Regions from separate parts of the Xenorhabdus sp. SGI 60 genome, predicted to be linked through region 1. Evidence: predicted binding sites of a transcription regulator. Region 1 holds the regulator's gene; each other region holds the start of a gene.
What was found. Region 1 encodes CRP, which controls carbon source genes, mostly activating them, when cyclic AMP is high. Its sites were predicted from a motif close to ATGTGANNNNNNTCACAT; they were not measured.
Positions count from the first base shown of each region.

Region 2: the regulator CRP is predicted to act here: its motif matches at 3,400-3,417, upstream of ACSJJG_RS16865 (NupC/NupG family nucleoside CNT transporter).
Region 3: the regulator CRP is predicted to act here: its motif matches at 3,105-3,122, upstream of focA (formate transporter FocA).
Region 4: the regulator CRP is predicted to act here: its motif matches at 5,020-5,037, upstream of ACSJJG_RS12315 (CidA/LrgA family protein).

Region 1 covers NZ_CP196860.1:294,473-302,756, reverse strand. Annotated here, with positions in the region: gene ACSJJG_RS01435 (LysE family translocator) at 1-162, opposite strand, end outside; gene ACSJJG_RS01430 (YheU family protein) at 344-562, shown strand; gene ACSJJG_RS01425 (phosphoribulokinase) at 629-1,498, shown strand; gene crp (cAMP-activated global transcriptional regulator CRP) at 1,922-2,554, shown strand; gene ACSJJG_RS01415 (aspartate aminotransferase family protein) at 2,616-3,833, opposite strand; gene ACSJJG_RS01410 (aminodeoxychorismate synthase component II) at 3,955-4,530, opposite strand; gene ppiA (peptidylprolyl isomerase A) at 4,812-5,378, opposite strand; gene yihA (ribosome biogenesis GTP-binding protein YihA/YsxC) at 6,045-6,668, shown strand; gene spfP (small protein SpfP) at 6,733-6,780, opposite strand; gene polA (DNA polymerase I) at 7,112-8,284, opposite strand, start outside.
Region 2 covers NZ_CP196860.1:3,557,420-3,565,703, forward strand. Annotated here, with positions in the region: partial or broken gene deoA (thymidine phosphorylase) at 1-988, opposite strand, end outside; gene deoC (deoxyribose-phosphate aldolase) at 1,073-1,852, opposite strand; gene ACSJJG_RS16865 (NupC/NupG family nucleoside CNT transporter) at 1,961-3,226, opposite strand; gene ACSJJG_RS16870 (TatD family hydrolase) at 3,524-4,294, opposite strand; gene ACSJJG_RS16875 (patatin-like phospholipase family protein) at 4,295-5,407, opposite strand; gene ACSJJG_RS16880 (BON domain-containing protein) at 5,660-6,067, opposite strand; gene prfC (peptide chain release factor 3) at 6,273-7,862, opposite strand.
Region 3 covers NZ_CP196860.1:2,609,997-2,618,280, reverse strand. Annotated here, with positions in the region: gene pflB (formate C-acetyltransferase) at 1-2,124, opposite strand, end outside; gene focA (formate transporter FocA) at 2,179-3,036, opposite strand; gene ycaO (30S ribosomal protein S12 methylthiotransferase accessory factor YcaO) at 3,360-5,123, opposite strand; gene ansB (L-asparaginase 2) at 5,270-6,313, shown strand; gene serC (3-phosphoserine/phosphohydroxythreonine transaminase) at 6,686-7,774, shown strand; gene aroA (3-phosphoshikimate 1-carboxyvinyltransferase) at 7,866-8,284, shown strand, end outside.
Region 4 covers NZ_CP196860.1:2,672,304-2,680,587, forward strand. Annotated here, with positions in the region: gene dcd (dCTP deaminase) at 1-571, opposite strand, end outside; gene udk (uridine kinase) at 619-1,260, opposite strand; gene apbC (iron-sulfur cluster carrier protein ApbC) at 1,619-2,731, opposite strand; gene metG (methionine--tRNA ligase) at 2,915-4,942, shown strand; gene ACSJJG_RS12315 (CidA/LrgA family protein) at 5,091-5,588, shown strand; gene ACSJJG_RS12320 (CidB/LrgB family autolysis modulator) at 5,582-6,277, shown strand; gene cdd (cytidine deaminase) at 6,471-7,355, shown strand; gene ACSJJG_RS12330 (NAD-dependent malic enzyme) at 7,518-8,284, shown strand, end outside.

The DNA of each region.
Region 1 (8,284 bases):
CAAAATTGTCTGCATTCCCAGAATAATGCCCAGACAAAGCGGGATGGAGCGGCGTATACCAAAATTAGCTCCCGATGATGTCAGTAACAAATTGTTTGGGCCTGGTGTGACAGCGGAAATAAACATAAATATACTAAGCGAGAATATCAGGCTTAAAGTCATGGGTAGATTACCCTCCCACCCAGGTAGTTGACATTTCTTTGCAAGAAAATAACAGTATGTTATTTCACATACAAGATAACTAATCATGAAATCAATTCATTATGAATCCCAGACTACAACTCCATTGACAATGGCTAAGTTTACCCGATGATGAATTACCGTATTTTCAGGAGCAATCACAATGATTATCCCGTGGCAACAATTGGAAGCCGATACACTCCACAACTTAATTGAAAGTTTTGTCCTGCGGGAAGGTACTGATTACGGCGAACAGGAAAAAACTCTCGAACAAAAAGTGCAAGACGTCAAACGTCAACTTGAGCGAGGTGAAGTTCTGCTGGTATGGTCTGAACTACATGGAACCGTTAATATCTTGTCTAAAGAGATGTTCCGCCCGTAAAGCCCAGTTTGTTTTATTCATTCTAATTGACTGATTCGCCAATTTTATTGATTAAGGAGTCTGTTCATGTCTGCCAAATACCCCGTTATCGCAATCACTGGTTCCAGTGGAGCAGGAACAACCACTACCAGTGTCGCTTTTCGCAAGATTTTCCAACAATTTGACGTAACAGCCGCACTGATAGAAGGGGATAGTTTCCATCGTTATACTCGTCCTGAAATGGATGCCGAGATACGGAAAGCAAGAGAACAAGGCAGACATATCAGCTACTTTGGGCCAGAAGCTAACGATTTCGGTATGTTGGAAAAGACATTCCTTGAGTACGGAGAAACGGGCAATGGCCGCTGCCGAAAATATCTCCATACCTATGATGAGGCCGTTCCTTATAACCAATTGCCGGGTACTTTCACACCGTGGGAACCTCTGCCATCAAATACGGACGTCCTATTTTATGAAGGGCTGCACGGTGGTGTTGTCACGCCACAACACAATGTTGCCAGTCATGTTGATCTGTTGATTGGCGTTGTGCCTATCGTCAACTTAGAATGGATACAAAAACTCATCCGTGATACCGGTGAGCGTGGGCATTCCAGAGAGGCTGTCATGGATTCCGTTGTCCGCTCAATGGATGACTATATCCGCTACATCACTCCTCAGTTTTCACGTACCCATATCAATTTCCAGCGTGTCCCTACCGTTGATACCTCTAACCCCTTCTCTGCCAAAGCCATTCCCTCGCTGGACGAAAGTTTTATCGTGATCCGCTTCCGTGGTCTCACTCAAATTGATTTTCCTTATTTACTCGCTATGCTTCAGGGTTCATTTATTTCCAGCATAAATACTATCGTCGTTCCGGGTGGAAAAATGGGACTGGCAATGGAATTAATTATGGCGCCGCTTGTTAAACAATTACTGGAAGGCAAAAAAATCTCGTAATTTAATCCCCATTTAATTTTTAATAAAACAGGTAACAAAAAATAATGTTACCTGTTTTATTTAAATAAATAGGCCATTTTTTGTGACATAATTTTTTCCCTTTTATAAATATAAAATCAATAAAACCAACTCTTCTGCCTGATTTCTGGTAATCTGGCAGTCTGTTTAATAGGCTAAGCGATACAGGAGAAGACAGAAACGCTTTCCTGTGTTACAAACAAGGTTACAAATAGGGACTGGCAAGATATATGGTTAAGATCAATATGCCCAAATTTTGACATCTTTATAATCCATATAAAATTCCCGCTTGTCAGTTTTTCAGCAGGTTAATATGTTAAGCTATTGACTTTATAAAGCCAGCCTGAAGAGGAACTACAGTTTCTCACACCATAAAGGCAGAAATAACAACAGAGGATAAAGCGAATGGTTCTCGGCAAGCCACAAACAGACCCGACTCTTGAATGGTTTTTGTCACACTGCCATATTCACAAATATCCATCCAAGAGCACGCTTATTCATCAAGGCGAGAAAGCAGAAACGCTTTACTACATTGTTAAAGGTTCGGTTGCTGTTCTAATAAAAGATGAAGAAGGTAAGGAGATGATTCTCTCTTATTTAAATCAGGGAGATTTCATTGGTGAACTTGGATTGTTTGAAGAGGGGCAAGAACGTACTGCATGGGTGCGAGCCAAAAGTGCCTGTGAAGTGGCTGAAATTTCCTATAAGAAATTTCGCCAGTTAATTCAGGTCAATCCTGATATTCTGATGCGTTTATCTGCCCAAATGGCAAGTCGCCTACAAACCACTTCCGAAAAAGTAGGCAACTTAGCCTTTCTGGACGTTACAGGCCGTATCGCCCAGACGTTGCTCAATTTGGCCAAACAACCTGATGCAATGACTCACCCTGATGGTATGCAAATCAAAATCACACGTCAGGAAATTGGGCAGATTGTGGGTTGCTCCCGTGAAACGGTTGGCCGTATCCTGAAAATGCTGGAAGATCAAAACCTGATCTCTGCACATGGCAAAACCATCGTCGTTTACGGGACTCGTTAATTCCCGATAAACCAGAAACTCAGCCAGTGCAATCTGTTACTTCGCACTGGCTTTTTTACTTTTATTGGTTTAACCAGCGGAATATCGCCATTTCCAGCCGCATCATGCCGTCTGTAATTTCGTCCTCAGGAATGATCAATGATGGAGTAAAGCGCAAGATGCTGTCTCCTGCACTTAATAACATCAATCCCGATTCCGCCGCTTGCTGCACTATTTCTCTGGCCTTGCCCTGATATTCAGCTTTCAATACGGCGCCAATAAGCAAGCCTTTTCCACGAACTTCATGGAAAATACCATATTTTTGGTTCAGCTTTTCCAGAGCATGAATGAGCATATCGTGCCGTTTTTCCACGCCCATCATCACTTCTGGCGTATTGATGATATCCAGTACGACACAACCGATACTACAAGCCAATGGGTTTCCACCATAAGTCGTTCCATGCGCGCCCGTTTCCATTGCCGCCGCTATTGTATCTGTCGTTAACATTGCACTGATGGGAAAACCGCCCCCCAGCGCTTTTGCTGTCGTCAGGATATCCGGCTGTACGCCATAATGCTGGTAAGCATATAACTTACCCGTGCGCCCTATTCCACTCTGGACTTCATCAAAGACCAACAAGGCCTGATGTTTATCACACAATTCCCGCACTCCATGCAGAAACGCCATCGTCGCAGGAGTCACTCCCCCTTCTCCTTGAATTGGCTCCAAAACAACAGCACAAGTGTGATCATCGATTTCCGCCCTGACAGCATCCAAATCGTTAAAAGGTACGTGAACAATATCAGCAGGTTTAGGTCCAAACCCGTCGGCATATTTCGGCTGTCCTCCTACCGAAACAGTGAAAAAGGTGCGTCCATGAAACGCCTGATGGAAAGCAATAATTTTAGTTTTATTCGGATGATGACGAGTAATCGCATAACGACGTGCCAATTTAAATGCCGCTTCATTGGCTTCCGCTCCCGAATTAGCGAAAAAGACTTTCTGGGCAAAGGTCGCATCAATCAATTTTTGCGCTAAAGTTAAGGCTGGCTCATTGGTAAAAATATTGCTGACATGCCACAATTTTTCACCTTGCTGTTTCAGGACGTTCACCAAAGCCGGGTGACAGTGCCCCAAAGCCAGAACAGCGATACCTCCGGCAAAATCAATATATTCTTTACCCTGTTGATCCCATACTCGACTTCCTTGCCCTCTGACAGGAATAAAATTCGCCGGTGCATAAATGGGCAACATCACTTGATCATAGGTATTTCGTTTTGTTGCTTTATTTTCTGCCATTTCCCCCACCTTATTTTTATCTTTGCTATTTAAAAATGAAATAATAATCATAAAATATGAATAAAAAATCATTTAAGAGCAAATAAAAAAACACTGAATGAGGGAGTATGGAGGTAACTGACTAATATTTGAGGAAATTATTCAACAATTCATGTCCCTGCTCACTCAGAATGCTTTCTGGATGAAATTGCACGCCTTCCAGTGGCAAAGTACGGTGACGTATTCCCATGATTTCATCTACGTCGCCATTGCGCTGACTCCAGGCCGTCACTTCAAATGAAGCAGGAAGCGTTTCTGCGGCAACGACCAGAGAGTGATAACGCGTGACCGTCAATGGACGATCTAATCCTTTAAATACCCCTTGCTGGCTATGATGGATCAGACTGGTTTTTCCATGCATCACTTCACGAGCTTTAACAACGCTTGCACCAAAAGCCTGACCTATTGCCTGATGTCCCAGGCACACCCCGAGGATGGGCAATTTCCCTGCAAAATGTGAAATCGCTTCCAACGAGATCCCTGCTTCATTTGGCGTACAAGGCCCCGGAGAAATGACTAAATGAGTGGGCGCCAAATCTTCGATATCTTCAAGCTGAATCTCATCATTACGCTTAACTAAAACCTCTGTCCCTAACTCACAAAAATATTGATATAAATTGAATGTAAAAGAATCGTAGTTATCTATTATTAGTAACATAGGAGTATATCCTACTGATTATTATAGTCTTATAAGTTTCCCTACCCCATTGGGGTATTATGCATTCTGTATAACAGTAAAATCAGGTAAAGCAGTATTAACAGCAATGGGGGGCTAATCATACCACAGAAGCACTTTTAAAATAGTGGTACGGAGACCGCATTACCATAATGCAACATGATGTAACAACGTAGAAATGGCGGGGAGAAGGGGAATGCAAACGGTACTCAAACAACCAGTAATGATTATCCGAATACCGTATTATGTCGGTATTCGGACTGTTAAGGTTCAACCTTGGCAGACAAGATCACAATAGGTTTTACCGGTACATTTTGGTAAGGGCCAACATTTTCTGTTTTGACTTGAGAAATTTTATCAACCACATCCATGCCCTTGACTACTTTGCCAAAGACTGCATAACCGAAGTCACGCTGCCCGTGGTCAAGGAAAGCATTATCAGTCACGTTAATAAAAAACTGGCTGGTTGCGCTATCCTTATCTGCGGTACGTGCCATAGCAATAGTACCCCGCAGATTCCGCAGGCCGTTATCTGCTTCATTTTTAATTGGCTCTCTGGTAGCTTTTTGCTTCATATCCTTTGTAAAGCCGCCGCCCTGAATCATAAAGCCGGGGATAACACGATGAAAGATGGTGTTGTTATAAAATCCCTCATTGACATACTCAACGAAATTCTTGGCAGTCATTGGAGCCTTATTGCTATCTAACTCAAGTTCGATTTCTCCAGCCGATGTGACCAGCTTCACGTGAGTTTCAGCGGCTAATACTGGGACAGCTATCGCACTGATAGCACATGCAGCCATAAGCGACACAAAAATACGTTTAAACATTAATGGTTCCTTTATTTTTGAGGCCAACAATAAAACTCATAACAACAAAACGCCTTAAGTGTAATTCCCTATGGAGTTAAGTTCCAAAGATTTACCTACATTTACGAGTACCTTAGATGAATAGAGGGAAAATCTACCCATAACTTTTATATTCGCATAGTTCAGCAAAGTCTATTTTGTGAATAACCCCCATATTGATATGTTTTCCATGCTAAAACATAGAAATTGAAGATTGATGAACACTCGACAAATGATAAGAGCAATTCAAAATCTGTAAGCTTAGTTTCTTAAACTGTGCCTTCGGATATTTTTAATATCTTTATTAGCAAGCTCTTACATAATGATAATCAATATGAACTATAAATAAAATTTAATAATTATAAGAGCGTTGATAAAGCGTCTCGAAAATTCTGTGTATTAGACTTGGTTTCTTATTCTGCATTTGCTATTTTTTTATATATTCTTTATTCTTTAATGCTCTTACATAAATAATCACTATCTTATAAATAAAATTTTAATTATGAGAAGGCGTTCTATTGTATATTGGGTGAATTGTTCAACAAAAATAACCTATCATGGATTCCTCAAGTTACTCCTGTCCACAAGCAACTCCCCTCGGTATAATCACCGCGCTATTTTTGTGTATTCCTCAGGGAGATAACCATTTTGACCATCAAGAACTACAACTATCATATGACCCACTTTATTACGAGTGCACCTGACATTCGCCACCTGCCTCATGATGTGGGTATTGAGGTCGCGTTTGCCGGTAGGTCAAATGCGGGTAAATCCAGCGCCCTGAATGCACTGACCCGCCAAAAGAGCCTTGCGCGTACCAGTAAAACCCCTGGCCGTACCCAATTAATTAACCTGTTCGAAGTAGAAGAAGGAATCCGTCTGGTAGACTTGCCGGGCTATGGCTACGCCGAAGTACCAGAAGAGATGAAACGTAAGTGGCAGAAAGCGTTGGGGGAATATCTCCAGAAACGTGAATACCTACAGGGGTTGGTGGTTTTGATGGATATCCGCCATCCACTGAAAGATCTGGATATGCAAATGATCGAATGGGCGGTCGTGATGCAAGTCCCTGTCATGGTATTGCTGACTAAAGCTGATAAACTGGCATCCGGCGCCCGTAAAAGCCAGCTGGCAAAAGTTCGTCAGGAGTTAGCCTCTTTGGAAGGTGATATTCAGATCGAATACTTCTCCGCCCTGAAAAAAATCGGCATTGATAAACTAGAGCAAAAACTTAACCAGTGGTTCAATCAGCCTGCCATTGAGATGGAATAACATCCGCCTCTGTCCCTCATAAAAAAACGCCCCAGTCAAAAGAAATGACTGGGGCAGCTAATATTCAGCTAAATCCGATTACGTGAAGTAAAAGGTCTGAAAGATAGAACATCTTACCTCTGTACCCTACGCCGATAACTTTAACCTATTCTTTTAATCAAAAAAAGACTTTTTTGTAATTAATTTTCAGTAATTACCTCGATTCAGCTGTTAACATTTAAGCAAATCAGGTTATTATGGCGTCATTAATGTAGTTTAATTACATATTTATGAGATCTAGATCTAATCTAAAACCTAACTGAAATTCTTGTCACATGCCTTTTCGCAGCATAATTGAGATAATTTCAGTTCATTAAACAAGCAGTATTTTCATAAAAATCATTCAATAAAAAAAGAACCGCATTTCTACGGCTCTTTTTCAGCTTCTAAGATAAAAAAGTATATCAGTGTGCCTGATCCCAATTATCACCAATCCCAACATCCACTTTTAACGGCACATCAAGCTGCATACTTTGTTCCATCAGCTCTCTGATTTTCTGCCCTGCGGTCTCCAGCTCTGATTCATGCACTTCAAATACCAATTCATCGTGAACCTGCATGATCATGCGCACATTTGGCTGCTCACTGACAATCCAGTTATCTACCGCAATCATTGCCAATTTGATGATATCTGCTGCCGTCCCCTGCATAGGTGCATTGATGGCTTCACGCTCTGACGCCTTACGACGAATGGCATTACGCGATTTGATATCCGGCAGGTACAACCGACGGCCTTCCAGCGTTTCGACAAATTCATGATCAGCCGCCTGCGCCCGTGTACGTTCCATATAAGCCAGCACTCCCGGATAACGTTCAAAATAGAGATCCATATAGCGCTGCGCTTCACCACGCGGAATACCTAACTGACGGGATAGGCCAAACGCACTCATGCCATAAATCAGGCCGAAGTTAATCGCCTTAGCACTGCGACGCTGTTCACTGGTCACTTGTTCCAATGGTACACCAAACACTTCCGCAGCTGTCGCACGGTGGATATCTTTGCCTTGGGCAAATGCCTCTAACAAGCCTTTGTCCTGTGACAAATGCGCCATAATGCGCAATTCAATCTGTGAATAGTCCGCCGCCACAATGCGATAACCTTTCGGGGCCACAAATGCCTGACGGATGCGGCGCCCTTCATCATTACGAACAGGGATATTTTGCAAATTTGGATCACGGGAAGAGAGGCGCCCCGTCGCAGTTACTGCCTGATGATAAGAGGTATGAACACGATTTGTCAGTGGGTGCACCATCTGAGGCAATTTATCAGTGTACGTAGTTTTCAGTTTTGCCAGGCCACGATGTTCCAAAATCACCCTTGCCAATTCATGATTCTCTGCCAACTCTTCCAGTACTTCTTCATTCGTTGATGGTGCGCCATTTGGCGTCTTTTTCAGTACAGGCAAGTTCATTTTTTCAAATAAGATGACTTGTAGCTGTTTTGGTGACGCCAGATTGAATTCTTCCCCTGCCAACACATAAGCAGATTTTTCCAGTTCATCCAAACGTGCAGTGATTTCCTTTGAATGTTCTGCCAACGTTTGGGAGTTGATCAGCACCCCTGTTCTTTCCATACG
Region 2 (8,284 bases), 3.3 Mb from region 1:
AACAAAATCAGTCGGCCCTTTCTGCGCTGCCACCATGCGACCAAATGTTTCCGCTGCCCTGCCACTGTCCAGTGCGACTTGTAATTTATGGTATGCATCGTCACGATCAATAGCCAAATTACCTGACACCAGCATTTCAGCAGATAATGCCATGGTAACTTCTAACTTCAAATAACCGAGGATTACGGTATTCCCCCGTCAGGAATTGGACAGCTTCACGCACTTCCAAAGCATTACCCGCGCTGGATGCCAAAACTTGATTCATATCCGTCAAGAGTGCCGTCGTCTTACATCCCGCACCATTGGCGACTTCAACGATAGCTTCGGCCAGCCGTTCCGATTGTTCGTAGGTCGGCATAAATGCCCCAGAACCCACTTTCACATCCATGACTAAAGCATCCAGCCCTTCGGCTAATTTTTTACCCAAAATAGAGGCGGTAATCAAAGGGATAGAATCAACGGTCGCCGTAATATCACGCGTCGCATAAAAGCGTTTATCCGCAGGGGCCAGCGAATTTGTCTGTCCGATAATGGCAATACCGACATTGCGAATAATATCGCGGAAACGGTACTCATCAGGGAAAATGTCAAAACCGGGAATGGATTCTAATTTATCCAGCGTTCCTCCGGTATGCCCCAAGCCACGTCCCGATATCATCGGTACATATCCCCCGCAAGCCGCCACCATTGGACCCAACATCAGGGAAGTGACATCCCCCACACCGCCCGTCGAGTGTTTATCGACAATCGGGCCGGGTAAATTCAATGTCTTCCAGTCTAAAACCGTACCAGAATCACGCATCGCTAATGTCAGTGCGACGCGTTCTTCCATCGTCATGTCATGGAAGTAGATAGTCATTGCCAGTGCAGCAATCTGCCCTTCGGAAACCGTATTATCGCGGACGCCGTTAATAAAGAAGCGGATCTCTTCTTCATTCAATGGATGACCATCACGTTTTTTGCGGATAATTTCCTGTGCCAGAAACAAAGCTACCTCCCAATCATTAATACCTGAAAAGAATGGCAGTCATGCACACTATCTTAGCGTGTGTGCAGTGAGTTATTATTGATCTCAATAACCACTACTCTGCTTTTGACTCTGGTGTCCAAGAGTAGTCAACAAACTGTCCAACAAACTGGAAGCACCAAAACGGAAATGACGGGAATCAACCCATTTGTTTCCCATAATACGTTCTGCCAACGCCAAATATTGTGCCGCTTCTTCGCTAGTACGCACACCGCCCGCCGGTTTAAAACCAACGCTATCACCTGCGCCCATATCACGGATCACACTCAGCATAATTTCGGCACTTTCCAGCGTCGCATTAACGGAAACCTTACCGGTTGAAGTTTTGATGAAATCCGCTCCAGCCTTAATGGAAATTTCAGATGCTTTGCGAATCAAAGCCGCTTCTTTTAATTCCCCCGTTTCAATGATGACTTTTAGCCAGACGCCTGATTCAGTACAGGCCGTTTTACAGGCTGTTACCAAATCAAAACCAGTCTGCTCATTACCGGCCATCAATGTACGATAAGGAAAAACAACATCCACTTCATCAGCACCGTAAGCTATGGCAGCACGCGTTTCAGCCAGTGCAATGTCGATATCATCATTGCCATGTGGGAAATTAGTCACCGTGGCAATGCGAATATCAGGAGTTCCCTGTTCGCGTAATACTTTACGTGCCACGGGAATAAAACGTGGATAGATACAGATAGCTGCCGTCTTTCCGGCAGAGCTGTTTGCCTGACGACAAAGTGCTGCCACTTTCTCATCGGTATCATCATCATTAAGTGTAGTTAAATCCATCAAACTCAGCGCCTGTTGAGCGGCGGCAGTTAAATCGGTCATAAAACTCTCCAACGGTATTATTATCGTCACTGAATCAGACAACAGACTTAAAACAAATACAGGTGAGAAATCTCACCTGCATTCAACTTGATACAGACTTCCTGTGTCTTACAACGAGAGGAAGAATCCGGCAATTGTTGCACTCATCAAGTTAGAGAGTGAACCCGCCAATACAGCTTTCAAACCGAAACGGGCAATATCACCGCGACGGCTTGGTGCCATCCCCCCTAAGCCGCCCAGAAGGATCGCAACAGAAGACAAGTTAGCGAAACCACACAGAGCAAAAGAGATAATGGCTTTAGTATGGTCAGAAAGTACTTGCAGACCCGCAGCCTGGACAACATCATTTGCTTGCAGGTATTCACTAAAGTTCATGAATGCCACGAATTCATTAACAACTAATTTCTGCCCGATGAAAGAACCCGCAACTGTTGCCTCATTCCACGGAATACCGATCAGGTAGGCGATTGGTGCAAAAACCCAACCCAAAACCAATTCCATCGATAATTGAGGATAATCAAACCAGCCACCGATACCGCCTAAGATACCGTTCAGCAAAGCAATCAATGCGGTGAATGCCAACAACATGGCACCAACATTCAGGGCTAACTGCATACCGGATGCTGCGCCCGATGCCGCAGCATCAATAATATTCGCAGGACGATCTTCTGCCGCAACCAACGACATCGCATCAGCCGTATCGTGAGTTTTTTCTGTTTCCGGCACCAGCAATTTTGCAAACAGCAAACCCCCTGGTGCAGCCATAAATGAAGCCGCAATCAGGTATTCCAATGGAACCCCCATAGATGCATAGCCCGCCAGTACAGAGCCGGCAACAGAAGCCAGGCCACCACACATCACAGCGAACAACTCAGACTGGGTCATAGTTGCAATGTACGGACGAACAACCAGAGGGGCTTCAGTTTGGCCTACGAAAATATTTGCAGTCGCAGACAAAGATTCAGTCCGTGAGGTTCCCAATATTTTCTGCAATCCGCCACCCAATATTTTGATGACGAACTGCATAATGCCCATGTAATACAACACTGCAATGAGTGATGAGAAGAAAACAATCACTGGCAGGACACGCAGGGCAAAAACAAAACCGCCGCCACCGAATAATTCAAACATTTTGTCGGACACCAGACCGCCAAAAATAAAATCTGTTCCTTTTTGTCCGTATCCAATTACATTGGAAACGCCTTTTGACATTCCCCCCAGAATGTCTTTGCCGGCGGGGACATAAAGTACAAATGCCCCAACGGCAACCTGCATCAGAAAGGCGCCCAAGACGGTGCGGATTTTAATGGCTCGATAATTACTGGAGAAGAGTACTGCGATAAAAACCAGCACTACCATTCCGATCAGGCTCATAAGGAGTTGCATTGGAAGGATCCCTGTTCACTGAATAAATAATAAGAAAATATGTCAGTTATCCTATAAATTCCTACTGACATTGTGTGTGAGCCGATTATACCTAGGACTAAAAAGGAACAAGCAACTAACATCACAAATTAATACCGCAAAAAGTAATATAAAAATACAAAATGAGACATACATCACATAAAACCACCTGATTCCGGTGGGATTAGATGATTTAACGGAGAAAAAGGTAAAAGGCAGGATAAATAGGCAAAGAATATAAGTTAAACATTATTAATATGTTATAAGTCAACTCAATGCAAATAGGATAGTGCTATTTTGGTAAAGCTGATTGGCAATTTCATCTGACGACTCCCGACGCAATTCACATAATACAGAAAAAACCTGTGCAACCCTTTCTGGTCGGTTTGGCTGCCCTTGAAAGCCCGATAACGGCATATCAGGCGCATCCGTTTCCAACACCAAAGATGACAAAGGCAATTGTGAAATAGTGTTCCGGGTCTTTTGCGCCCTATCGTAGGTAATTGTTCCCCCGACACCAATGTAAAACCCCAGACGAATAAAGGCTTGGGCTTGAGATAAACTCCCCGCAAAACCATGAATAACCCCTGTTCGCGATAATTTGTGCTTTCTCAAGATTGCCGCCAACGGGTCATGGCTTTTTCTGGAATGGAGTATCACCGGTAGATCGTATTGTTTGGCGAGTTTTAGCTGTACTTCTAACATGCTTTTCTGCTTTTCAAACTGCGGAGCTGGCATATAAAGGTCAAGACCGATTTCGCCTACCGCCACGCATTTGGCCTCTTTTTCTTGTAGTTTTTGCTCCAATTCATCCAGATGAACCGCTTGGTGTTCAGCAATATAAAGTGGATGTAAACCAAATGCGGCATAAATCGGAGAATAAGCCTCAGCCAACGCAGAAACTCTCTGGAAGTTTGTTTGACTTATTGTGGGAACGATAATTTTTTCCACGCCCATTTGTCTGGCTTGTTGCAGGCTCGCTATTTCATCACCAGCAAAAGGAGGGAAATCAAAATGGCAATGTGTATCAATAAGCATCTAATCCAACTTATCTATCATGAGAGTTCTCGTTTGCACATGCTCCACCATCTCAGGCGCCGGGGACTCCACTGGCAGGCAATGATTACCACTGTTCAGGAAATGGTTGCGCCGAAAACAGTTGCGATCAGAACTTAACCCTGTACGGCATACCCCATAACTTTTACGTTCTGTATGCCCAAATTTGCCTTCAACAAAAGTATGTCCAATCGTTGCCAGAAAATATCGTCCGCAACGCCGCCCCAAATGATAATCCTGATTTAACGCACTGAGTCGACTGCCCAGAGCCATTGTTGCCAAGGGTGCGGGTGGATAAATTTCGAAGATTTGCACATCATCCGGTGGATTTTCGATAAATTTCTGGGTTCGACGGTAACTTTGTGCATGGAGATTGAGCATCTTGACCATTTTTTGCAAACTACTAACTTCTAACCAGCGCTCCATGCGCCTGAACCACTGAGGCGTATAGTAAAGCTGTGAAGGCACTGTGCGAATCACAACGATAGTATCAGCTCCTCGGCGATAGGCCTCCTGCACTGGGATCGCATCACAAATACCACCATCTTGATAAACCACATCACCAAGGGTAACGCCGTTACGATAAAACCCCGGAATGGCGCTTGAGGCCTTGAGAATATCCATCCAATTTTTGTCATCTGGATGCAGGTAACTCGGCTCAAAATTATCCGAGCGGCAAGCACACATGTAAAATTCACGTCCAACATCAAACTGACGCATTGCGACAGGAATATTGAGTGGCAACTGCTCAGATAGGGTATCAATATACCAATCTAGATCGATCAAATGCCCACCGCGCACAAAGCGTAATGGATTAAAAAAAGCGGGGTCGGTGGTATAACGGTTGATTACCTTGCGTGCATACCCCCTCTGACCACAAATATAGGCAGAAAGGTTTTGCGCTCCCGCCGATGTCCCAAGGAACAGTTCAAACGGATTAAAACCAAGACGGAGAAATTCATCCAAAACACCGGCGGTAAAAATACCTCGCTGACCACCACCTTCACAAACGAGAGCAATTTTCCCAAGTTTAATCTGTGAGTTATAAGCTAAAGGTTCGATATTACCTAATGTTATTGAAATATGTTTCCCCACTCTTCTCTCCCTCTGAAAGCCGCCGAATACCTATCAGTATATCGTTGCTCAGACAACTTGCTTGTAACATTTTTATAAAAAGTGAAGAAATAAAGCATCAATAGTTAAATTGATATGAGAATAGCAAGTGACCAGAATGCCGCCAGCGAATGAATAATCTTGTCACTTAACAAGATATTATTTGAGGAAAAGAAACAGAAAGAGCGGCTATTATCAGCCACTCTATTCACAATATCTGTTATTTTTTTCAGATTAAGATTGTTTTTTAATCTCTATCGTGCTTTTTACTGATTTGACACCTTTTATTCCATGAGCAATCTTAACTATCTTCGCCGCTTGATGTTTGTTTTTGACAAAACCGGAAAGATGGACAACGCCTTTTTCCGTTTTCACCGAAATGTCATGACTATTTATACCCTTATGTTCCAGCAATTTTTCCTTCACTTTTGCTGTAATGGCACTGTCGTCTAAATAAGCATCTGCTTTTTGCAAGGAGTTATCAATTTTGTTCCCTGCACTGTCTAGAGATTTATCGATTTTTTGTCCTGTACTCTCCAATGTCTTTCCCACAGAAAGATCTGCTGCCAGAGCACTACTACTGGCCAATACCGAGCCTAGAACAACAGCCAGTAGTGAATGTGTAAACTTAATATTTTTCATCCTACCACCTTTTTTAATTTCAGCCTGAACCGCCACCAAAACAGTATGCAGTATGTCAATTAGGCAATGGTGATAAAATGAGATTTACAAAAAATAACGTACATTTTCATTAACAGAGAGAGTTATTCTTTTATTGGCAAAAAAACAGAATATACAGATAGAATAAATCATAAGGGCCAACAGAATAGCTGGCCCGGAAAAGGGATTAATGTTCCCGTGTCTTGCGGAAGGAAACATCAGGATAGCGTTCACTGGTCAAGTTTAAATTGACCATGGTTGGTGCAATGTAAGTTAAATTATCACCACCATCAAGAGCCAGATTCAGCTCATTTTTACGCTTGAATTCTTCCAATTTCTTCACATCGCTGCATTCTACCCAGCGAGCGGTGGACACGTTAACCGGTTCATACAGTGCTTCAACGTTATATTCACTCTTCAAGCGGGCAACAACCACGTCAAACTGAAGCACACCTACCGCTCCAACAATTAGATCGTTATTGGACAACGGACGGAATACCTGTACAGCACCTTCTTCTGATAATTGCACCAGACCTTTCAGCAACTGTTTCTGCTTCAACGGATCACGCAGACGAATACGACGGAACAATTCAGGTGCAAAGTTAGGGATGCCGGTAAACTTCAACTCTTCACCTTGAGTGAAGGTATCGCCAATCTGAATAGTGCCATGATTGTGCAGACCGATAATGTCCCCCGGATAAGCGTGCTCAACATGAGAACGATCTCCCGCCATAAAGGTCAGCGCATCAGAAATGACAACGTCTTTCTTAATGCGAACCTGGCGCAGTTTCATGCCTTTTTCATATTTACCGGAGACAACGCGCAAAAAGGCAACGCGGTCACGGTGTTTCGGGTCCATATTAGCCTGAATTTTAAACACAAAACCGGTGAATTTCTCTTCACCCGCAGCCACTTCACGTGCATCAGCCTGACGGGGCATTGGGGTTGGAGCCCATTTAACCAGGCCATCCAGCATATGATCAACACCAAAGTTACCCAATGCAGTACCGAAGAAAACCGGTGTTAATTCTCCCTGTAAAAAGGCTTCCTGATCAAATTCATGGGATGCACCTTTGACGAGTTCCAGCTCTTCACGCAATTGATTCGCCAGCTCTTCACCCACTGCCGCATCCAATTCAGGGTTGTCCAATCCTTTGATAGCGCGAACTTCCTGAATAGTATGCCCCTGACCTGATTGGTACAGGTAAGTTTCATCAAGGTAGAGGTGATAAACGCCTTTAAAGGACTTACCACAACCGATTGGCCATGTAATCGGGCTACAGGCAATACTCAGTTCATTTTCCACTTCATCCATTAGCTCCATCGGATCACGAATATCACGGTCGAGCTTGTTCATGAATGTCAGGATCGGCGTATCACGCAGGCGAGTCACTTCCATCAGCTTGCGGGTACGATCCTCAACCCCTTTCGCGGCGTCAATAACCATCAAACAGCAGTCAACGGCAGTCAAGGTGCGGTAAGTATCTTCCGAGAAGTCTTCATGTCCTGGGGTATCCAGTAAGTTAACCAAACAGTCAGCATAGGGAAACTGCATCACGGAAGTGGTAATGGAAATACCACGCTGTTTTTCCATCTCCATCCAGTCTGATTTGGCATGTTGGTTGGAACCCCGACCTTTTACTGTGCCCGCTTTCTGGATCGCCTGTCCGAACAGTAATACTTTTTCGGTGATGGTTGTTTTACCCGCATCAGGGTGTGAAATGATTGCAAAAGTGCGCCGTGTCGCGACTTCTTGCTGAAATGAGGAATTTGACATCAATGGTAATCTTCTGGTTGTACGGGTTGATATCACTTGGAAAACACCTTCTGATAGCGCTCCACTTTCAAATCCGTCGAGTTAATCGTGATTGGCGCTTATTTTGGCTGAACTTGGATTTATAAACAACCAATGATGTTCGAGATACAATAATAATCAGCCCAACATTCTTTATATCTGGTTGAATTAAGAATCTCTTGTTCTGGGAAATCATATCGCCCTTCCTCTACACGTTTCTTTCACTGTCAATAAATCCATTAATTTTTTCATTCATTACTTTTCTCATTTCGAGATCTAACGCTCAAACACCATATCCCTTTTTCAACAGGCTCATCATGCGAAACACGGTACAGTCGGGGACAAATCAACTTTGGCCCCTGAATTCACGCCAGGAATTTCCCGTTACATATTCTGTTTTAGCA
Region 3 (8,284 bases), 2.3 Mb from region 1:
AATGTTTAAATGCTGTCCACCTTCGATATCTGCTTCGTGATGGAAATAACCATCCATCAGGCCCGCCAGATTTGCTTTACGGACTTCATCATCTTTACCCAGCGCATTAGGTACGATAGAGAAAGTGTATGAAATACCGTCTTTGGCATAAGCAAACGGCAGTTTAGCGACCGAAGTCAATGAAGCCACTGCCCCTTTTTGATCACGGCCGTGCATTGGGTTAGCACCTGGTCCAAATGGTGCGCCAGCACGACGTCCATCAGGGGTATTACCCGTTTTCTTGCCATAAACGACGTTTGAGGTAATGGTCAGTACAGACTGGGTTGGAACCGCATTGCGATATGTTTGCAGCTTCTGAATTTTCTTCATGAAGCGTTCAACCAGATCACTCGCGATATTATCGACACGCTGATCGTTGTTACCGAATTGTGGGTATTCACCTTCAATGTTGAAATCAATTGCCAGGCCATCTTCATCGCGGATTGGGGAAACTTTCGCATATTTAATGGCAGATAATGAGTCAGCAGCAACAGAGAGACCTGCGATACCACATGCCATGGTACGGTGTACATCACGATCGTGCAGTGCCATTAATGAAGCTTCATAGCTGTATTTATCATGCATATAGTGGATGATATTCAGGGCAGTGACATACTGTTTTGCCAGCCAGTCCATGAAATGATCCATACGTGCCATAACCTTGTCATAATCCAGCACAGCGTCTTTCATTGGCTCTTCTTTCGGGCCAACCTGCATTTTCATTTTTTCATCCACACCGCCGTTGATGGCATATAGCATGGTTTTTGCAAGGTTTGCACGGGCACCAAAGAACTGCATTTGTTTACCAACCACCATTGGGCTGACGCAGCACGCGATAGCGTAATCATCGCTGTTGAAGTCAGGGCGCATCAGGTCGTCATTTTCATATTGCAGGGATGAAGTATCGATTGAAACTTTTGCTGCAAACTTTTTAAAGTCAGTGGGCAGTTTTTCAGACCACAGGATGGTCATGTTAGGTTCTGGGGATGGTCCCATGGTATATAGCGTATGCAGGAAACGGAAACTGTTTTTGGTGACCAGAGTACGTCCATCCAAACCCATACCCGCCAGTGATTCGGTTGCCCAAATTGGGTCACCAGAGAACAGTTCATCATATTCTGGAGTACGCAGGAAACGCACCATACGCAGTTTCATGACCAAATGGTCGATCAGTTCTTGGGCTTGTTGTTCAGTCAACTTACCTGCTTGGATATCACGTTCGATGTAGATATCCAGGAAGGTGGAAACACGACCAAAGGACATTGCAGCACCGTTTTGGGATTTAACGGCTGCCAGATAGGCGAAATAAGTCCATTGCACGGCTTGTTGAGCATTGGTAGCGGGATTGGCAATATCATAGCCATATTTAGCCGCCATCTCTTTGATTTGGCCAAGAGCGCGATGTTGTTCGACCAGTTCTTCGCGCAGGCGAATGGTCGCTTCCAAATCCTCGCCATTTTCCAATTTTTTCTGTAGGGAAGTGAATTGGGCAAATTTCTCATCACGCAGAAAGTCGATACCATACAACGCAACGCGACGGTAATCACCGATGATGCGCCCACGGCCATAAGCATCAGGCAGGCCAGTCAATACACCAGATTTACGGCATTTCAGGATATCAGGGGTGTAGACATCAAATACCCCCTGATTATGAGTCTTACGATACTCAGTGAAAATTTGTTTCAGTTTTGGGTCCAGTTCACGGTTGTAGGCTTTACAAGAACCTTCAACCATTTTAATGCCACCAAATGGAATAATGGCTCGTTTCAGTGGCGCTTCGGTTTGCAGACCAACGATTTGTTCCAGATCTTTTTCAATATAACCCGCATCATGAGAGGTAATTGTAGACGCAATGTCAGTATCAAAGTCTAGCGGTGCATGGGTGCGGTTTTCGATTTTGATACCTTCCATGACTTTTTCCCACAAAGCTTTTGTCGCTTCTGTGGCACCCGCAAGGAATGATTCATTACCTTCATACGGGGTATAGTTTTTTTGAATGAAACCACGGACATTGACTTCATTCTGCCAGCTACCCTCGTTAAAGCCTTGCCATGCTACTGAGAATTTTTCGTTTGACTCGGACATGATACTTTTACCTTTTAACAGTGGAATTTTTAAGAAACCTGACTTGGCGGCGAATTAATGATTTTTGCCGCTACGTAAATAAATCAACCAATAGGTCAACCCAACCAATACCGCACCACCAATAATGTTACCTATCGTGACAGGGATCAGGTTATCGGTAATAAAGCTTGAAACATTAAGCTGTGGAAATCGTTCAGGACTTGTCCCTGTTTTCAGCCAAAATTCATCTGGTGCGAAGTTTTTGATAATGATCCCGAACGGAATTAAAAACATGTTAGCGATACTGTGCTCAAAACCGCTGGCGACAAACATACCGATTGGCAGGATCAACGCGAATAACTTATCGATCAGACTGCGTCCGGCATAGCTCATCCAGACAGCAAGACATACCATTAGATTAGCTAAAATACCCAGACATACTGCCTCAATAAAGGAGTGGTGCATTTTATGATCTGCTGTTTGTAATACATTTAGTCCCCAAGCACCATTGGCGACGGTATATTGGCCGGAATACCAAACCAAAGCTACGAAAAACAGAGCGCCAATCAAATTACCGATGTAAACGTTAATCCAATTTTTGAACATTTGAGACCAGGTAATACGTCCTGTTGCTTTTGAAATGATCGTCAACACGGTGGAAGTGAAGAGATCGACGCCACATATCACCACTAACATCAAACCAAGAGAAAAACAGATCCCACCCGTTAATTTAGCTACCCCATAGGGAATGGAAGAGGTTCCTGTTGTTGCTGTAATATAAAAAACAAAAGCGATGGAAATGAATACACCTGCCATGATTGCTGATAAATAAGTCACTGCGGGATGTTTATTGACTTTATATACACCAATATCATCAGCGATTTGTGCCATTACAGCAGGTGAAAATAAATTGAAAGGGCTGTCAGTTTTCATCCTAACACTCTCTTTATCCTTAATTAATCATAGCACGCGTTAATAGTAACAAACGGGGATTGACCTGAATTTGATATGGATCATATTAGACCGAAAGTCTAGTGAGATATGGCAGTCTAAATGCGGTGATATAAGATTAATGATATGATTTATAAGGAAAAATATTTTTTAAAATTTATAAAAATATTTTATATGAGCAGTTTTAGCCTGTTAGATATTAAAAGTAAAATAACAGGTTAAATTGTCATTTATTTGTTATTCAAAAATAAATTGTATTTAACCTGTATTTTACTTTTTATGGTAATAAACGCTAATGTGATGGGTTATTTATTAGCCCAAAATTCACGTTTGGCTTTTTGCAACTTCTCATAAGCATCTAATAATGCTTGATGGACGGGCAATGATTTTAATTCTGAATCAATAGCCCACAGACCATAGAAGCTGTTTTCTCCGGCAATGGCAGCAGAGGCAGCATCAACAGTACCTTGACCGTACATTTTTACAAATGCCTGATAATATTGATCTGGTTGGCGATCTTCTTCTTGGGTTAACAGTAACAACGTTTGCAGGCAGCGATAATAGTTAGCTCGTTCAGTGGTGAAAACAGAAGCATTGAAATCCTGTGTCCACTCAACCCAAATCAAAGCTTGCTCCAAATCTTTACCAGCCAGTGCCAGCATAGATTTCAATTCGCCGATACGCAGGTTGCTCCAACCGTTATCTTTACCCACAGCAATGCCCAATAACTCACGGATACGGGTAAAGTCATCCAAGCCTTCATCATCTAACTGTTCGAGAAGAGCCAGATATTCTTCTGGCTGCCATTGACTTTCCGGTAATGCCAGAAGAGTATCACACAGATGGATTCCCATAGTGTTATTGGCAATGTGCAGATCTTCCACCGGATAAATATCTGACATACCAGGAACCAGAATGCGGCAGGCGTAAACGCCAAGATGCTCATAATCAGCGATATAAACTTCAGCATCCAGTTTATTGAAGATCCCCATCAAGGTGGTGAACTCTTCTTCTGTTGTTCCGCTGAAATTCCAGTCAACAAATGCATAGTCAGTATCCTGCTTGAATAGATCCCAACTGATTACACCGCTTGAATCAATAAAGTGAGTTTCCAGATTGGTATGTTCAGAAACTTCTTCATTATCAAAGCTTGGTGGAGTGAAGACATCCAGATCTTTCAGGCTCCGGCCTTGCAACAGTTCTGTGACTGTACGCTCCAGTGCAACACCAAAATCGGGATGGGCGCCAAAGGAGGCAAAACACGTGCCATTATCAGGATTGAACAGGACGACGCAAATGACTGGAAACTGTCCACCCAGTGAGGCATCGTAACAATAGAGTGGGAAACCTTCTCCTTGCAACTTATTGACTGATTCAACGACGCTTGGGTAGCGATTCATAATATCTTGTGGAATTTCAGGCAGGCTGATGCATTCTGCGATAATGCGATTTTTCACATAGCGTTCGAATACTTCAGATAATCCTTGTACACGTGCTTCGTTCATGGTATTGCCGGCTGACATACCGTTTGAAACATACAGATTTCCGATAATATTCATTGGAATATAAATCGTTTGATTATCTGACTGGCGAGTAAATGGCAGGGCACAGATCCCCCGCTCTTCATTGCCAGATTGCAGATCCACTAACTGGCTGGCACAGAGCGCGTTATCTGGATTGTAAAAACGATGCAGGCGTTCGTCTAAGATACCTTTTGGCAGAGAGTCATCTTCTGGCAACGGGAACCATTTTTCATCTGGGTAATGAACAAACTCGCCATTGGCAACGGTATTACCCAGATAAAAATCAGCAAAGAAATAGTTTGTCGACAGGCGCTCAAAATATTCTCCCAATGCAGAAGCCAATGCCGCTTTCTTGCTGGCACCCTTGCCGTTGGTAAAGCACAGTGGGCAGTCGCGATCGCGGATATGGACTGACCAAACATTCGGGACAGGATTCAGCCATGAGGCTTCTTCAATATTAAAACCGAGGGACTTCAGTTTGTGCTGAAAGCGATTAATGGAGTCCTCTAACGCGGCGTCTTTGCCTGGGATATAGGTTTGCGTCATCGTGATTCACTTCAAATTATGTCAAAGGCGCATATCATACGGCGTTTTTTTTATCCGCTCTATCAATTCCCAAAAATTATTGTTAATTAGAGTTTATTTATTCTTGGTTTACATAATAAAATGGCTTTTTTACAAGAGGTTGAATAATGAAAAAGACTAAAATAACAGCAATAGCCGGTTTTCTGGCTTTAGTTAGCGGTTCTGCATTCGCTTTGCCAAATGTTACTGTTTTGGCAACAGGGGGCACAATTGCTGGGGGTGGTGAATCTGCAACGCAATCTAATTATACAGCGGGTAAAGTAGGTATTGATGCTCTGCTGAATGCTGTACCGGCAATTAAAAATATTGCTGATTTGAAAGGCGAGCAGGTTGTCAGCATCGGTTCTCAGGACATGAACGATCAGGTGTGGCTGACACTGGCGAAGAAAATCAATGCAGAATGTGACAAAACCGACGGGTTTGTGATCACCCACGGTACTGATACCATGGAAGAAACGGCTTATTTCCTCGATCTGACCACCCAATGCCAGAAGCCTATTGTGATGGTTGGCGCGATGCGTCCATCTACAGCGCTGGGGGCTGACGGTCCGTTGAACCTGTACAACGCTGTGGTTGTTGCTGCTGATAAAAATTCGGCAAACCGTGGTGTGTTGCTGGCGATGAATGATTCCGTTATCCATGGCCGTGATATCGGTAAACTGAGCACAACGGAAGTTCAGGCATTTCAGGCTGTGAATGCCGGCGCCCAGGGCTTCGTTCACAATGGCAAAGTGCGCTATTATTCTGCGGCATCAGTAAAGGCAAACAAAACCGTTTTTGATGTAAGCAAATTGGATAAGTTGCCGAAAGTAGGTATTGTTTATAACTACTCCAACGCCTCTGATTTGCCAGCAAAAGCTTTCGTTGAAAATGGCTATCAGGGTATTATCAGCGCAGGTGTAGGTAACGGTAACATCTATAAGTCTATTCTTGACACATTGGCTAAAGCAGCTAAAGAGGGGGTTGTTGTTGTTCGTTCCAGCCGTATTCCTTTCGGCTACACGACCCAAAATGCTGAAGTTAACGACAGCAAATATGGTTTTGTGGCTTCAGAGCGTTTGAACCCACAGAAAGCCCGCGTTCTTCTGCAATTGGCTCTGACGCAAACTTCTGATGTAGAAAAAATTCAGGAAATGTTTAGTAAGTATTAATTCCTGATTTAATCATATAAAAAGGCGCATCAAATGCGCCTCTTTTTATATTCTTTTTTATGCGTATTTTTTTAGATAAATTATCGCTGTTTTAAATGGTTTTTTATTCTTTGGTATTAAATAAGGCGGATATTATCCAGATTATTTTTCCTGGTTTCCTGTAGCTTTCGTTATTTTATTTATAATTTATTGCGTTTATTTATAATAAGATGGCCTTTTATTTATAATTTATTGCGTTATTTATAATAAATGGCCTATCAGAAAGTGATACTGTCGCTTGTAACAAATGTTCAATAATTATTGCAGCGGCAGGGCGGGAGTGATAAAACCAATACGTCCGATTTTATTGTATCCATTGATAGGGTGAAGTTAATGAGTCAGGTATATAATTTCAGTGCTGGCCCAGCTATGTTGCCAGCAGAAGTGTTACGACGTGCAGAGCAGGAACTTTGCAACTGGCACGGATTGGGGACATCTGTGATGGAAATTAGTCATCGCAGCAAAGAATTTGTGGCTGTTGCGGCAGAAGCAGAAAAAGATCTCCGAGATTTATTAGTAATACCTGAGAATTACAAAGTGCTGTTTTGTCACGGCGGTGCTCGTGGGCAATTTTCGGCGTTACCACTGAATTTATTGGGTGATAAATCGACAGCAGATTATATCGTTAGTGGTTACTGGTCTGAATGTGCAGCGAAAGAAGCAGAAAAATATTGCACTCCAAATATCATTGATATCAGAACAGAAACGGACGGCGTCAAAAGTGTGAAGCCGATGAGTGAATGGACCTTAAGCAGTGATGCTGCCTATATTCATTATTGTCCTAATGAAACGATTGAAGGTGTTGCTATTTTTGAAGAGCCTGATTTTGGTGACGATAAAATTGTCATTGCCGATTACTCTTCAACCATCCTTTCTGCACCCATTGATGTTAGCCGTTATGGTGTTGTTTATGCCGGGGCACAAAAAAATATCGGGCCAGCAGGGATTACCGTCGTTATTATTCGTGAAGATCTACTGGGTAAAGCACACCAGCATACGCCATCTATCCTGGATTATACTGTGCAGGTTCAATACGACTCTATGTATAACACGCCACCGACATTTGCATGGTATCTGTCTGGCATGGTGTTCAAGTGGTTGAAAGAGCAGGGCGGGCTACAAGAGATCAGTAAACGCAATCATGCTAAAGCTAAACACCTCTATCATGCTGTTGATAACAGCAAGTTGTATATCAACCGTGTTGCTCCTCAAAACCGTTCTATCATGAATGTCCCTTTCCAACTGGCTAACCCAGCGTTAGATGGTCAGTTTCTGGAAGAAGCCTATGCACACGGGTTACATGCATTGAAAGGGCACAAAGTTGCGGGTGGCGCTCGTGCTTCGATTTATAACGCTATGTCTTATGAGGGTGTGAACGCATTGGTTGAATTTATGGCTGATTTTGAACGCCGCAACGCATAATTTTTTATCGTCGGGAGGGATAAAACCTCCCGATATCAAAATCCTCGATCTATCCTAAAAACTAAAATCATATCTGGAGATTCCTCTCTTTATGCAATCCCTGACGTTACAACCTGTTTCCCATATTAATGGAACAATTAACTTGCCTGGCTCTAAAAGCGTTTCTAACCGTGCTTTGTTACTCGCTGCTCTTGCTAAGGGAACAACCCGATTGACCAATTTGCTGGACAGCGATGATATCCGTTACATGCTTAATGCTCTGGCTGTATTGGGTATTTCCTATCGTCTCTCTGCCGATCGTACTATCTGTGAAGTAGATGGCATTGGCGGGCGCATTACGGGCAAAAATGATATTGAACTGTTTCTGGGCAACGCAGGTACAGCAATGCGCCCATTGGCCGCGGTTCTATGTTTAGGGGACAGCAGTTTGGGAGACAGTGGCATAAGCGTAGTATTGACCGGTGAACCGCGTATGAAAGAACGCCCAATTGGTCACTTGGTCGATGCATT
Region 4 (8,284 bases), 2.4 Mb from region 1:
TGATTCGGCTACCTACGGCTCCCTGCTGATTTTTATATTTAGCATCCTGACGTCGGTTATAAGGTCGTTCAGCAGAGCCAGAAAGCGGTTCAAAACTCAATGCACCTATTACCATACCAGGACGCAAGGCTAAAGGCAGTTTGCCTGAATTGTAGAATTCCAGGACAATTTGCCCCTGCCAGCCTGGATCAATACGATGCGCAGTAACATGAACCATCAAACCAAGGCGAGCCAAAGATGAGCGACCATCCAACCAACCGACTAAATTATCAGGCAGTGTGACAGATTCCAGCGTTACTGCCAAAGCCAATTCGCCAGGATGGAGGAAAAATGCTTCTCCAGCCGGCAACGTAATTTCATCGCTCATGACACGGTCAAGTGCCGCATTGACTTCTGCCTTAGGCCCACTCAAATCAATATAAGCGGCAGTATGACCACGAAAAACACGAAACTGATTCCCAAGGCGCACATCAGCAGTTGCCCCATTAATACGTTCTACAGGGGGACGAGGGGTAATTACCAGCTTACCTTCATCTAGCCATTTAATAATGTCACGGTCACAGAGTCGCATTATTTCCTCTCAAATACGATGATACTGATGAATACCTGAATAACAGATTATTCGCAAAATTGGCCAATCTTGGCTTTTAAGATATCAATGGCCACGCGGTTTTTTCCACCACGAGGCACAATAATATCGGCATATTGTTTCGATGGCTCGATAAATTGCAGGAACATTGGGCGCACGGTTTTTTTGTATTGCTCCATCACGGAATCCAATGAACGTCCACGCTCATTCACATCACGTTTAATCCGGCGCATCAAACAAATATCCAGTGGCGTATCGACAAAAATAGAGAAATCCAGTTCTTGGCGTAGACGCTTATCTGTTAATAGTAGAATACCTTCGAGGATAATAACTCTTTTCGGTTCAAAATGAATGGATTCAGGTTTGCGTGTGTGCTCAACGTAGTCATATTGTGGCAATTCAATAGGTTTTCCGGCTTTCAATGCCTGAAGATGTTCGAATAGTAAATCGTGATCCATTGAATTTGGGTGATCATAATTAACTTTATAACGTTCTTCTATCGGAGTGTTAGTTTGGTCTTTATAATAGCAATCTTCTGGAATAACGCCGATATTGTGATCACCAACCTGAGCCCGTAATTCTCGATAAAGTGTGCTGGCAATAAGGCTTTTGCCTGAGGCGGAGGCACCTGAAATACCTACGATTGTACACTTATGTGCTTCATCAGCCATACTAAAAATAACCTGGTTAAAAAAGAAAAAATAAAGTAGAAATATGGTATTCGCTAACACCATGTTGGGCGGATTATAGGGAGTTAATGGCTTCTATTCCAGAGTAAACAGGATAAGTCTCGTTTTTTTCGATACGCTTCGCATAAAAATTCCGCAATTTTATGCTCCAGATGGAAAATATTCTGCAAATAATTTTCACAAAAATGTGCAACCGGATCTCGGATGATGAGGTGCCATATTGTGGTAGAAAATAGAGAAAACATTGAGCACTGATCAATGACTCTGTACCAATTGAGCCATTGACCAACTTTTTCTACTCAACCGCTCAACCGCTGTTACACACAGTTAAACTCATTAATCAAACTGCACGAAAAGAAATTTCAGTCGGGATTTTTTCGCCCTGCCAATACATCTTCGCAGAAATATTGGCAGCAATTTCACGATAAATATCGGCAAATTCACTGTCAGGCTGGCTGCTTACTGTTGGTTCACCACGATCGAGATCTTCACGCAGTGAAATATGCAGCGGGATCTGCCCCAGTAATTGGCAATGATATTTTTCTGCCAGTTTTGCCGCCCCACCCGTACCGAAAATTGGCTCATTATGACCGCAGTTACTGCAAATATGGGTGCTCATGTTCTCAACAATACCCAATACTGGCACATTGACTTTCTGGAACATGACGATGCCTTTCATCGCATCGATCAGGGCAATATCTTGTGGTGTTGTGATAACCAACGCGCCTGTCACCGGAATATTCTGGGACAAGGTTAGCTGGATATCGCCGGTTCCCGGCGGCATGTCAATCACCAGATAATCCAGATCCGGCCACAGCGTATCTTGCAGCATCTGCATCAAAGCTTTACTTGCCATCGGGCCACGCCATACCATCGCGTTATCATCGGTAACAAGGTAGCCGATGGAGTTGGTTGCCATGCCGTGAACCATAATTGGTGCCATATGCTGTCCATCAGGGGAAGTCGGGCGCTCTTTGGCTGTACCAAGCATATTGGGGATGGATGGCCCATAAATATCCGCATCCAAAATGCCCACTTTTGCGCCTTCCTGCGCCAGCGCCAGCGCCAGATTCACCGCTGTGCTGGATTTCCCTACGCCGCCTTTCCCTGAACTGACTGCCACGATATTGCGCACGCCATTAACACCAGGCTGATTATTGGCACGACGCAATGTGCTGATATTGTGGGTTAATCGCCATTCAACGGATTTTGCTCCCGTCGCGGATTGCAAGAGTTGGGTGGTTTCTTTCTTTAATATTTCGAAGGCGCGTTTCCAGACAAACGGCATGGTTAATTCAATATGCAGTATCCCATCCAGCATAGTGCAATGATGTAATGCTTTCAGGGCAATCAAATCTTGTTCTAAGGTCACATGTTTGAATGTTGCTAATATCTTTGCAACATGTTTTTTCAGCAGGTCAGGATTGGTCTGCTCCGGGGATTGTGAGTTCATCCCAGCTCCTTTTGATTTATCTTTCTCAAACCTAAAACTGTTCAGCCATCATAACAGAAGCTAACCACTTCGGATAAAGGCAACCAGTAAAAGTGACGAAGATCTCGCGTTACCCTAGCAGCAACGCGCCTTATCAGGTAACATCAAAAACCCTTTTCACTTTACGGAAGTCAGATCCTAACTATGTCTCAAGTCGCGAACAAATTATTGGTGACCTGTGCGTTACCTTATGCTAACGGTCCAATTCATCTCGGTCATATTCTGGAACACATTCAGGCTGATATTTGGGTTCGTTATCATCGAATGCGCGGCAAAGAGGTTCACTTTGTCTGTGCCGACGATGCCCACGGTACACCAATTATGCTGAAAGCCCAGCAAAGTGGCATTTCTCCAGAAGAGATGATTGCCAAGGTGAGCCTAGAGCATCAGCAGGATTTTGCCGGTTTTGCCATCAGCTATGATAATTACCACTCTACGCACAGCGAAGAGAACAAAGCTCTTGCCTCCAAAATTTATCTGGAACTGAAAAAGAACGGTTACATTAAAAACCGGACAATTTCTCAATTATATGATCCAGAAAAAAGTATGTTCCTGCCAGACCGTTTCGTCAAAGGTGCCTGCCCGAAATGTAAGGCAGAAGATCAGTACGGCGATAACTGTGAAGTCTGCGGAACCACCTATTCCCCAACGGAATTACTTAATCCTCGTTCCGTTGTCTCTGGAGCAACGCCAGAAATGCGTAACACAGAGCATTTCTTCTTCGATCTGCCTGCTTTCAGCGATATGCTGCAAAAATGGACGCGTTCCGGCACCTTACAGGAACAAGTGGCTAATAAAATGCAGGAGTGGTTCGAAGCTGGGCTGCAACAATGGGATATTACCCGTGATGCACCTTATTTTGGTTTTGAGATCCCCGATCAGCCAGGTAAATATTTCTATGTCTGGCTGGATGCCCCAATTGGCTATATGGGTTCGTTCCAAAATCTGTGTGATAAACGTAATGACCTGAATTTCGATGAGTTCTGGGCGAAAGATTCCAAAGCCGATCTCTACCATTTTATTGGCAAAGACATCGTTTATTTTCACAGTCTATTCTGGCCGGCCATGTTGGAAGGCTGTAACTACCGTAAGCCAACCAACCTGTTTGTCCACGGTTATATCACGGTTAACGGCACTAAGATGTCCAAATCCCGTGGCACCTTCATCAAGGCGAGTACTTATCTGAAACACCTTGATGCAGACTGCCTGCGTTATTACTACGCGGCGAAACTCTCTTCCCGCATTGACGATATTGATCTGAATCTGGAAGATTTTGTTCAGCGTGTAAATAGCGATATCGTTAACAAAGTGGTTAACCTTGCTTCACGCAATGCGGGCTTTATCAACAAGCGATTTGGCGGCAAACTGGCAGAGCAACTCGCTGATCCTGCGCTATACCAAAGGTTTGTCGATGCTGCACAGGGTATTGCAGAAGATTTTACCCACCGTGAATTCGGCAAGGCAATCCGTGAAATGATGGCACTGGCCGATCTGGCTAACCGCTATGTTGATGAGCAAGCACCGTGGATTGTGGCGAAACAAGAAGGCCGTGATGCTGATCTGCAAGCAATCTGTTCAATGGGGATTAACCTGTTCCGCGTGCTGATGACTTACCTGAAACCTGTACTTCCGGCTTTGGCCACACGAGCAGAAACCTTCCTGAATACTGAATTGACTTGGGATGGCATCCAGCAACCTTTGTTGAACCATGATGTTTCACCATTCAAGGCGCTGTTCAACCGCATCGAAATGGCGAAAATTGAAGCAATAGTTGCTGATTCGAAAGAGAGCATCAAGCCACAACAAACCGTAACAGGCCCGCTGGCAGATGATCCCATTCAGGACACCATTGTATTTGATGATTTTGCCAAGGTTGACCTGCGAATCGCCCTGATCAAACAGGCTGATTTTGTCGAAGGTTCAGATAAGTTACTGAAATTAACTCTTGATCTCGGTGGTGAAACTCGCGAGGTCTTCTCTGGTATTCGTTCAGCCTATCCTGATCCCAAGGCGCTGGAAAACCGTCTGACGGTGATGGTTGCTAACCTTGCTCCACGCAAGATGCGCTTCGGTATTTCAGAAGGTATGGTGATGGCAGCAGGTCCTGGTGGAAAAGATATTTTCCTGTTAAGCCCAGACAGTGGCGCTCAACCCGGTATGCGGGTTAAATGACAGTTGCCTATTTTTGACAGATATCATTAATGATCAATTAGATAACCAAGCGGGTTCCAAAAAAGACCCGCTTTTTAATGTGATGTATGGCACATTTATAATGTTAGTCGTATGATAAAAACCTCGTTATATTGAGGAATCATTGATTATGTCTTTCCAAAATGTGCTGATAACAGGTTGGCAATACCTGCGCGCCTTCGTGCTGCTTTATTTGTGCCTGATCGCGGGGAATATCATTTCGGCACAACTTCCTTTCTCTCTCCCCGGCAGTATTATTGGCTTACTTCTCTTGTTTGGCTTACTCGCCTCCCAAATTATTCCCTCACATTGGGTAAAACCAGGCTGTAGCCTGTTGATGAAACACATGACACTGCTCTTTTTGCCCATCGGGGTGGGGATCATGGATTATTACCCACAACTTAGCCAACAAATGCTCCCTATTCTCCTTTCTTGTATCGTTAGCACAGTGATTGTTATGATCGTTGTTGCTTATAGTTCCCACTATATTCATCGTGAACGTGTCATTATTAGTGCTCGGCAAATGGAGACTAGCCAGACAAGTACTAAGCAGCAAGAACCCACCTCAACACCTACAAATCCATCACAACAGTCATCACAAGAACCGGAAGAGAAAGAAAAATGTTAAGCCATATTTGGTGGTCACTACCGTTAACTCTGATTGTATTTTACTGCGCTAAAAAGCTGTCAGTGCGACTCAAACTGCCTATATTTAATCCGTTACTGATATCAATGGCCGTTATCATCCCTCTGCTGTTGCTGACGCATACTCCTTACAAACACTATTTTGCTGGCAGCCAGATACTGAACGATTTGCTGCAACCTGCCGTTGTTGCACTGGCTTTTCCGCTGTATGAACAGCTACATCAAATCCGTGCCCAGTGGAAATCCATTATTAGCATCTGTTTTGTCGGCAGCATTGTCGCCATGGTTACAGGGACTGCCATCGCATTATGGGCAGGGGCTACGCCGCAAATTGCGGCCTCTGTTCTCCCCAAATCCGTGACAACCCCAATCGCTATGGCTGTGGCCGATTCCATTGGCGGTATTCCTGCCATTAGTGCAGCTTGTGTCATTATGGTAGGAATTTTGGGGGCTATCTTTGGTCACAATCTATTTAACGCCCTGAAAATAAGAACCCAGGCGGCACGAGGGTTGGCAATGGGTACAGCATCTCATGCGGTGGGAACGGCTCGCTGTGCAGAAATGGATCATATTGAAGGGGCATACAGCTCACTGGCCTTAATGACCTGCGGCATTATTACCTCACTGATTGCACCTTTTCTATTTCCAGTATTGCTGCATCTGTTTGGCTAATCATTTTATGGTCTTACTGGTTACAAAATCGTAGCAAGAAAGTAAACAAATCCAACAAAATCGCAAGAATTTGATATAGGTTAATAAAATGATATTTTGTTTACACGAATTTCATTAATTATATGCTACTTATCACATTGCAAACCTGAACAGACGTCCTAGAATGACCTTCAATTAATTTGGAGATCATTCTATGCAAGTTCGTTTTCACGCTATTTGGTCAGAAATCACACCTGAACTGCAAACAGCCCTATTACCTTATATTGGCAATGACGATTTTCCCGCCATGCTGACCGCAGAACAAGCGGAGTCAATTAAACAGCTCTGCGGATTGGATGATCAGGCGCTGGCGTTGGCCTTATTGCCACTTGCTGCGGCTTATTCTCTTGCTCCTGTTTCCCATTTTTATGTTGGCGCAATTGCGTGGGGAGAAAGTGGTAATCTCTATTTCGGTGCCAATATGGAATTCGCTGGGGTTCCATTACAGCAAACTATCCATGCAGAACAATCCGCCATCACGCACGCCTGGTTACGTGGTGAGAAGAAGTTGATTGCCATCACCGTCAACTATTCACCTTGTGGCCATTGCCGACAATTTATGAATGAACTGAATAGTGGAACACAATTGGAAGTTTGCCTCCCCAGCCACCCACCATTAACTCTGGCCGATTACCTGCCAGAAGCCTTTGGCCCGCGCGATTTAGCCGACACGCCATTGTTGCTGGATGAGGTTAATCACGGCCATCAGTTAGCTACCAATGACGAATTGGTGCAAGCAGCATTGGATGCAGCGAACCGTAGCCATGCGCCTTATAGCCAATCCCATGCAGGCATTGCCCTACAAGATGAACAAGGGAAAATTTATACCGGCCGTTATGCAGAAAATGCTGCATTCAACCCAAGCTTACCACCATTACAGGCAGCACTGATTCTCATGAATATGGCAGGTGGCCATTGTCAATCCATCAAGCGAGCTGTCTTGGTGGAAGGCAAAAATAGCCATTTATCACAATGGAATGCGACAGAATGCACATTAACGGCTCTCGGCTGTACAAAAGCAGAACGGTATACATTTTGAAATGTATATCATCCAATAACATTTTATTAGCGAATTCTGTATGTTATCTCTCATTTTTGCTCATGATAATCATATCTAAGTAACATTTACTGTACTTATTGTTTTTATCTTCTTAGGATCTATAGCCGATTTTGTTATTGATAAGTTCAAAGAGTAAGCATCATGGAACTGGAACACGAAAGTAAACGTCCTCTCTATATTCCCTACGCTGGTCCTATCTTGTTGGAATTTCCTCTGCTGAATAAAGGCAGTGCCTTTACAGAAGAAGAACGTAGTAATTTCAATTTACACGGCTTATTGCCGCAGGCCGTTGAAACAATAGAAGAGCAGGCCGAACGCGCCTACCGCCAATATTGCGATTTCAAATACGATATCGATAGACACATTTATTTAAGGAATATTCAGGACACCAACGAAACGCTGTTCTATCGCCTCCTTGATGCCCACTTAAGCGAAATGATGCCTATTATCTACACGCCAACCGTTGGTGAAGCGTGTGAACACTTTTCTGATATTTACCGCCGTGCCCGTGGCTTGTTTATCTCCTACCCAAATCGGGCTTACATCGATGATATGCTGCAAAATGCCACCAAGCAGAATGTAAAAGTTATCGTTGTTACCGATGGTGAGCGCATTCTTGGTCTGGGTGATCAGGGAATCGGCGGCATGGGTATTCCTATCGGTAAACTGTCGCTGTATACCTCTTGTGGCGGGATCAGCCCTGCTTATACCCTGCCTGTGGTTCTGGATGTAGGAACCAATAACCCACAGCGCCTCAATGACCCTCTGTATATGGGCTGGCGTCATCCACGCATTACTGGCAAAGAGTACGATGAATTTGTCGATGAGTTTATTCAGGCCGTAAAACGTCGCTGGCCTAACGTACTGCTGCAATTTGAAGATTTTGCCCAGAACAACGCCATGCCGCT